One region of the Microbacterium sp. Cr-K20 genome, then DNA from elsewhere that is predicted to be linked to it. Evidence: predicted binding sites of a transcription regulator. Region 1 holds the regulator's gene; the other holds the start of a gene.

Region 1 (4,194 bases):
GGCGAAAGCCTTGTACTCCGCCTCGGCGATGTGGTGCGGGTCGCGGCCGCCCAGCACACGCACGTGGACGGTCAGCGCGGCGTTGAAGGTGATCGCCTCGAAAGAGTGACGCACCAACGAGCCGGTGAAGTGCCCACCGATGAGGTGGTGCTCGAATCCGGCGGGCTCGCCGGTGTGCACGAGGTACGGACGACCCGAGATGTCGACGACCGCCTGCGCGAGCGCCTCATCGAGCGGCACGAGCGCATCGCCGTAGCGGGAGATGCCGGACTTGTCGCCCAGCGCCTCGAGGATCGCCTGTCCGAGCACGATCGACACGTCTTCGACGGTGTGGTGCGCATCGATGTCCGTGTCGCCCGAAGCGCGCACGGTCAGGTCGGTCAGCGAGTGCTTCGCGAAAGCGGTGAGCATGTGGTCGAAGAACGGCACCGACGTGTCGATGCGGCTCGCCCCCGTGCCGTCGAGGTTCAGCTCGAGTTCGACGGTGGACTCCGACGTGCTGCGCACGCGGCTCGCGGTGCGCGGGGTCGATGACGGGGTGCTCATGATGCCGATCCTATCGAGGCCAGAGCATCGAGGAACGCGGTGGTCTCGGCCTCGGTGCCCGCGCTGACCCTGAGGTGACCGGGGATGCCGACATCACGCACCAGCACGCCGCGGTCGAAGAGCTGCTGCCACGTCGCACGCGGATCGGCGATGCCGCCGAAGAGGACGAAGTTCGACCAGGATTCGTGCGGCGTATATCCGAGCGCCTCGAGGGTCGCGGTGATGCGGTCGCGCTGTTCGACGATCTCCTCGACCATGCCGAGCATCACGTCGGAGTTGCGCAGAGCGGCGACGGCCGCAGCCTGCGTGAGCGTGCTCAGGTGATAGGGCAGGCGCACCAGACGCAGCGCATCGATGAACGTCGGATCTGCCGCCAGATACCCGACCCGCGCACCGGCGAAGGCGAAGGCCTTGCTCATCGTGCGGGAGACCGCCAGGCGCGGGCGCCCCTCGAGGAGTGTCAGCGCGGAAGGCGCGTCGTGCGGTGCGAACTCCTGGTAGGCCTCGTCGACGATCACGATGCCCCGCGCCGCCTCGTAGACGGCTTCGACGACGTCCAGGCCGAGCGGGGTGCCGGTGGGATTGTTCGGGGTGCACAGGATGATCACGTCGGGGTCCGCGGTGCGCACCTGCTCCGCTGCCTCCTCCGGTGTGATCGTGTAGTCGGGCTGCCTCGTCCCGGGGATCCACCGCGCGCCCGTGCCCTGTGCGATGAGCGGGTACATCGAGTATGTCGGAGCGAAACCGAAGGCCGTGCGCCCGGGGCCGCCGAAGGCCTGCAGGATGTGCTGGAGCACCTCGTTCGAGCCGTTGCCCGCCCAGATCTGCTCCGGGGTGAGGCCGTGACCCAGATACTCTGCGAACGACTCGCGAAGAGTGGTGAACTCCCGGTCGGGATAACGGTTCACATCACGGATCGCGAGCGCGATGTCGTCGAGGATGTCGCTCGCCACCGCGTCCGGAATGGGATGCGTGTTCTCGTTCACGTTGAGGGCGATCGGGAGCGGTGCCTGAGGAGCGCCGTACGGAGTCAGTCCGCGAAGATCGTCGCGTAGCGGGAGATCGTTGAGGGAGAGGGTCACCCTTCCCATGTTAAGCGGCACCCCGAGTCGATGACGCAAAGTTGCCGCAGCTCGGGCGCGACGGGATCAATCCACGTACTGGGCCGGGATGGCGAGCGTCTGGCCGATCTGGAGCTCACCGCCACGCAGCAGGTTCATGCGGCTGATCTCACCGATGACGTCGCGCGGGTCGGCACCGGGGGCGACACCGGTGGCGATCGACCAGAGAGTGTCACCGGGCATGACGGTCACGGTCTCGACGCTGACGGCTGCCGTGTCTGCGCCCGAGGCGATCGCACTGCCACCGCTGAGTGCGGCGAAGGCGATGCCGATCGCGAGCGGCACGGAGGCGAACCCCAGCAGCACGGCGCGACCGCGCGTGGTCAGACGGAGTCGCGTCGTAGGACGGGTCGACGCCGGAATGACTGCCGCGGTGCTGAAGCCGATGCTGCTCATGTGGTGCTCCTTAGCCTGTCCCGGAGCGGTGAAGCTGCCGGGGAAGTTGGCGTAGCGTTCGCATTCCCGCCTCGGCCGGGAGCCGTGAATGCGAAGCTACGTACCGAAGATATCTTCGAGTTCGAACATCTGTCAAGTTGTCTTCGAAACCGGATGCACGATTCTGCCGACACGCTCGAACAGATCTTCCAGATCGGGCCGTTTCTCGGATACGGTTTCGATGAGAACACCACACCACGGGCCTCCGACATTCGAAGAGCGACGTCGGAACACCGCACTTAAGGAGCACCATGAGCGAGAACTCGGCCCCCGAGTCGGAGGCACCGCGGACGCGACGCCGCAAGAGCCTGAGCCCCAAGCAGATGGCGATCCTCGAGGTCATCCAGAACTCCATCGCTCATCACGGCTACCCGCCGAGCATGCGGGAGATCGGAGACGCCGTCGGCCTGAAGTCCCTGTCGAGCGTGACCCACCAACTCGGTCAACTCGAACTGAGCGGCTACCTGCGACGCGACCCCGGCAAGACACGTGCCATGGAGGTCCTGATCGATCTCCCCGGCGCCAGCGGCGAGAACCCCGCCGACGTGGCGACTCCGGTCGGCGACGCGGCGCTCGTGCCCCTGGTCGGTCGCATCGCCGCCGGCGTGCCGATCACCGCCGATCAGCAGGTGGAGGAGATCTTCCCTCTCCCCCGTCAACTGGTGGGCAAGGGAGACCTCTTCATGCTCAAGGTCTCGGGCGAGTCGATGATCGACGCCGCGATCTGCGACGGCGACTGGGTCGTGGTGCGCTCGCAGAACAATGCGGAGAACGGCGAGATCGTGGCCGCGATGCTCGACGGCGAGGCCACGGTCAAGGTGCTGCGCCGTCGCGACGGCCACACCTGGCTCCTCCCCCGAAACTCCTCCTTCGAACCCATCCTCGGCGACGAGTCCGTGGTGCTCGGTAAGGTCGTGGCGGTGCTGCGCGCCGTCTGAGTTCAGACCATAGGCTCGGAGCATGTCGTCGCCTCACGGTTCCTGGCCCTCTCCGTTCTCCGCAGCCTCCGTCGCGGCATCGTCCCCGCGCATCGACGGGGCGCGCTTCGTCGGCTCCGAGATCTGGTGGGGAGAATCCGTGCCCGCCGAGAAGGGGCGGGTCACGGTGCGAAGCTCCTCGGGAGCCGAGATGCTCCCGGCGCCCTGGAGTGCTCGCTCTCGTGTACACGAGTACGGCGGCGGGGCATGGACCGCCGATTCCACGGGCATCCTGTACTTCGTCGATGCCGGCGATCAGCGTGTCCATCGACTGGTCGCCGGTGCCGAGCCCGTCCCGCTGACACCGGCGGGGCCATCGCACGGAGGCCTCCGCGTGCAAGACGGCCGTCTGCTCGCCGTGCGCGAAGATCTGTCGGCCGCGCCGCATACCCGCGCGATCGTCGAGATCCCGATCGACGGCTCCGCCGCGGAGGACGCGTCCGGAATTCGAGTCATCGTCGAGGGCGACGGCTTCTTCGCTCACCCCGCACTCTCGCCCGACGGCGGCCGCGTCGCCTGGATCACCTGGAACCGCGGACGGATGCCCTGGGAGGCCTCGCAGCTGCAGATCGCGCAGAGCGACGGCAGCGACGTGCACGAGATCCCCGCTCGAGCGGCGTTGCAGCCCGAGTGGCTCAGCGAGACGGAGCTGATGTTCGCCGATGATCCGGACGACCGCTGGGGCCTGCATCGCATCGAGCTCGACGGAGTCTCGCCGGTCGGCGCACCGCGCGCGCTCAGCCCGACCGATGCCGACACCGGCTACGGGCTGTGGGTGCTCGGCAACCGCTGGTATCGACCCCTCGCCGACGGACGGATCGTCGCCGTCCGCACGAACGGGCGCGACGAGGTCGTCCTGATCTCACCGGACGGTGCCGCACGCCCGATCGATATCCCAGCCGACGGCCATGTGAGCATCGACGATGTGGACGGGTCGCGCGTGCTGCTCTCCGGCAGTGGCTCCGGCGTGACCGCCGGCCTGTGGTGCATCGATGTGGACTCCGGCGCGACCGTCGCCGTGCGCGGAGGTGAGCCCGTCGATGCCGAATGGATGCCGCGCGCTGTGCCGATCGAGGTCGACGGAAGGCACGGAGTCGTGCACGCCTTCGCCTACC
Region 2 (4,194 bases), on a different contig from region 1:
ATCCTCAACACTTTCACGCTCCGATCGTAGGGTGTGCACCGGGCGCTCGACCTAGGCGCGCACCGTCACGAGCTCGTCCCAGTGCGTTGTTGCGCGGGGTGTGAGCGTGCCGCGTTTCATCTGCCAGGACGGGCCGGGGCGGAATCCGCCATATCCGAGGCCGAGGGCATCCGTGCCGGCCCTCTTCGGGACGCCGGCGACGAGCGCGGCGATCCCGGCATCCTCGTGGGGCTGCCGGAACGGTTCGAGGGGCGTGTCTACACCGGCGGGCAGAAGGTCGGTGAGCATGAGGCCAGCGCGCGTACCGGAAGTCGTCCTGGATCTGGGGGAGCAGCTGGTGTGCGGCGCGGGTGAGCTCGACAGGATCCGCAGTGGGGAACGGGAGCCGCACGCGCGTTGACGGGTAGTGCTTCTGCTCGGTCCAGTGGCTGGTGCCGGCGAACACGTCCACACGGCGCGCGACTTGCGAGTGCTTCACCAGGCGCGCGGCCGCTTGCTGTGCGTACACCGACAGTGCCTGCCGGATGCCCGCCACGGTCGTGACTTTCTCGGAGAACGACCGGGACACGATGAGCTGGTCCTTCTTCCCGGTGCGGTCCTCTTCCGGTCCGATGCAGGCGACGCCGCGCAGCTCGAGCGCGGCGCGCATCACGACGACGTTGAACCACTTCCGCACCTGCACGGGATCCGCGGTCGCGAGATCCCATGCAGATCGCACCCCGTAGCCGCCAAGGCGTCGTTCCAGCCGACCGGCGATGGCCGACACCTCTGACACCGGCAGCGCCTCCATGAGCCGCTGCCGCCAGTCTTCACGAGTGGCCGGCCATGCACACACCCCATCGAACACGGGAACCTTCTTCGCGGTCCTGTTCGCTAGCTTTGCCAGTGTCCTCGTCGGGGCAATCCCCACGCACGCCGGCACACCGAGGAGACGATGCAGGGTGTCTTTGATGTATCGGCCGAGGGCCTGCATCGCGTCGACGTCCGCCGCGGTGCGCCTGTCGATGGTGAGGAACGCCTCGTCGATCGAGTACACGTCCAGCTCGTGGGTGAACCGCTCCAGGACGTCCATCACCCGCCGGGACATGTCCCCGTACAGCTCATAGTTCGACGACACTGCCTCGACACCCATGTGCTTCGCGTGTGGGCGCAGCTCGAACCATGGCTTGCCGAGATCCAGGCCGAGTGCTTTCGCCTCCCGCGAGGCGGCGACCACCATTCCGTCGTTGTTGCTCAACACGACCAGTGGCACCTCGGCCAGGCGTGGGTTGAACACCCGCTCGAAGGAGGCGTATGCGGAGTTGATGTCCACGTGCGCGAGCATGTCGCTACCGCAGGTGATGGATGCAGTAAGTGGCCACGCCCCACACCTGCAGGTCGCTGAGTTCGGCCACCACGATGTCCGAATGATCGGCGTTTTCGGACTTCAACACGATGCCGAGGGGAGTGACTTCGAGTCGCTTCACGGTCAACTCGCCGTCGAGGACGGCGACGATGATGTCCCCATGCTGAGCGCGCTTGGAGCGGTCGACGAGCAGCTCATCGCCGTCACTGATCCCGGCCCCCGTCATCGAGTGCCCGGAGGCGCGGACGATGAACGTTGCCGCTTGGTCGTCGACGAGCATGTCCGTCAGATCGATCGGACCGTCGTAGTGGTCCTGCGCGGGAGGGGACCCCGCACGCCACAGCGACGGGCGCCGCCATCAGCGACGCCACCGACGCGGCGTCGAGCAGCCGCGGCGCGATCGCGAACATCCAGGCCTCCAAAACCGAACACGTAGACGATAGTTAAGTATGCGCTTTGAGGCTCAGATTCGAAGATTCGCTTTTGACGACCGGTGCTGTACGCGCTTGGTGGGGGCGCAGTGTCCGTCGTTACGATGCCTGAGTGAGTCCGCACCCTCGTGCCGGCCTCCGTGTACGGTTTCGGGGAGTGAGCGGTGGGACTGCCGCGCGGAAGGAGCCAAGATGGGCGTGGGGGAGTACTTCACCTTCGGAGACGTTGTCAACGTGGAGGTGACGGAGGACGCATATCCGTTCACTCGTGACGACGAGGACGATCCTCGTCGACCCCGTAATGGGCTGCAGGGGCGGGTGACGTTCGCCGATCTCGCCGGCATCCTCGTGTAAAGCCACGGAGGGCGGTGCATGCCGCTGTTCGCCGAAGACAACAGCAAGATCGAAATCCACGACATCGAAGCCGATCCGGGGCGGTTCTACCCCTGGCGATCGGTGGTCTCCGCGGTGAAGATCGCGAACACCGAAAAGTACGATGCTGACTGGCAGAAGCGCGAACGTGACCAGCAAGCGTACGCCGCCGCACACGACGACAAGTTCCCTGAGTCCAGTCGGGCGTTCTACGGCTGGCGGAACTCTCTGTCCCAGGAGGCGTACACCGCCGCGTACAAGGCGGTGCAACCCGAGTAGCGGGGCCCGTTGCTCGGGTCGTCTACGGACGCCCCCAGGCTTGCCAGACGAAGGCTGCGCTGTTATAGCGCGTGAACGATGCTGCAGAAGCCTCGACTCCTGCGCGTGTTTTCGCGTCCCGGGGCGTGGGATGCTCGAGCGGTGACTGAGAGCAACTTGACTATTCCTCCGGACGACGGCGCGGGCGAGTTGACGGCACATTTCGTGTCATCGCTTGTTGAGTTAGTGCCGGGGGTTGGACCGACTGCGGCTCGCGCCATCGACTATAAGATGACGCGGCGAAAGGCTGCGCGAGATCGCGAGTTCATGATTGCTGTGGTGGCTGCGATCAAGGAGCTGTGGGAAAAATCGGAGAAGCGCCCGCCGATCGAGGAGGTCTTCGACTCGGACGAATACCTTGCAGCGTTCGAACGGTGCTCCCGCGTAGCGTCCGAGTCGGCCAGCGATACGAAGCGAGCACGTCTCGCGCGAGCCGCCGCCACTGCTGTTCTTGGGGACATCAAAGAGGCGGAGATCGAGATGTTCCTCGAGCTCACCGAAAGGTACAGCGACGTTCATGTGTGGTTACTGGCGTTCTACTGCGACCCCGCAGCATGGCTTGAAGCCAACGGGATGGGGCAGGCCGCCGCGCCAGGGATTCGAGGAGGGAAAAGAGACGAGCCGTTGCAAGCCGCGCTGCGAGTAAGCCCCATGAGCATGAGCATCGTGAAGGCAGCTGTCGAGGACTTGCAGCGTGACATGATGCTTGTCTCCTTCGATCTGAATGAGAACGTCGGCGATCGTCAACAGTTTGCTCCGCAGACTCGTCGCAGGGCGAGGCGGTTCCTCCGATTCATTGGTGAAACAGGTCTGTCCGAAGGCTCAGCGTCAACTTAAGTTGACATAAAACCTATTATCGGTTGTTCTTCTGTTGTTTTTTACTCAGGTCTTTAACCGTGAAGCGTCGGGAAGATGTACGATATCCGCATGGTCACTTCAACCGTGGTTCAGAGGCATCGCGACACGAGCCGTTACGAGCCGCACGAGCTGGTGCGAGAGCTGAATGCCGGCCTCGGCACGACGTTGGTCGCAGCTTTGGCGGGCTCGAAGAATCGTGCGCAGCCGTACGAGTGGGCCAAGCCGGACGGCGCAGAGCCTCGCTCGGCAGCGTGGAACAGGCTGCAGTTCGCGCATCAGATCTGGCGAGAGCTCGAGGACGCTGAGGGTCCCGGCGTTGCGCGTCGTTGGTTCATCGGCGGGAACCCGCTGCTGTCGGAGCAATCGCCTGTCGCTGCGATCCGTGACGACCGACACGCAGAGGTTCGTCGGGCTGCTCAGGCGTTCGTCGACGGCGACGTCGACGAGTGAGTCCGCACGCGCGCACCTGCACGGTCACCGGACTCCGGCTAGTCCCCATGGGGCCCTCGGTGGGGTTCCACGTGGGCAAATTGAAGTACCGCCAACCGTCCGCCGCTGTGCGAACTGCAGACAACCACCGCCAGGACTGGGGCCGCTTTGATGTCATCGGTGAGACCTTCTACGTTGCGGAGAACGTCGAGACCGCCTATGCCGAGGTCCTCGCCGGCTTCAAACTGCCGAACGGTGTGAACGACTCGCTGGAGGAGATCGCCGACATGCTCGGTGTGGACCGGGCAGAGGCTGTTGCCTGGATAGCTGAGGACTGGGCGTTGATCGAGCCGGATTTCCAGGGTGTCGGGGCGATCCCCGCATCATGGCGGAAATCTCGCCGGGTGTTCGAGGTGGAAATGAGCGAGCCAGGCTGGCTCG

What was found. The regulator LexA, encoded in region 1, represses DNA repair genes until DNA is damaged. The targets are predictions, from matches to a motif close to TCGAACANNTGTTCGA.
Region 2: the regulator LexA is predicted to act here: its motif matches at 1,770-1,785, upstream of GZ67_RS19900 (LexA family protein).

The regions. Positions count from the first base shown of each region.
Region 1 covers NZ_JARE01000057.1:37,487-41,680, reverse strand. Annotated here, with positions in the region: gene hisB (imidazoleglycerol-phosphate dehydratase HisB) at 1-546, opposite strand, end outside; gene GZ67_RS0113630 (histidinol-phosphate transaminase) at 543-1,628, opposite strand; gene GZ67_RS0113625 (LysM peptidoglycan-binding domain-containing protein) at 1,695-2,063, opposite strand; gene lexA (transcriptional repressor LexA) at 2,354-3,040, shown strand; gene GZ67_RS0113610 (dipeptidyl-peptidase 5) at 3,063-4,194, shown strand, end outside.
Region 2 covers NZ_JARE01000066.1:60,105-64,298, reverse strand. Annotated here, with positions in the region: gene GZ67_RS19905 (Y-family DNA polymerase) at 14-1,324, opposite strand; gene GZ67_RS19900 (LexA family protein) at 1,329-1,625, opposite strand; gene GZ67_RS20630 (hypothetical protein) at 1,969-2,130, shown strand; gene GZ67_RS0116320 (hypothetical protein) at 2,149-2,427, shown strand; gene GZ67_RS0116315 (hypothetical protein) at 2,569-3,303, shown strand; gene GZ67_RS0116310 (hypothetical protein) at 3,394-3,774, shown strand; gene GZ67_RS20265 (RES domain-containing protein) at 3,834-4,194, shown strand, end outside.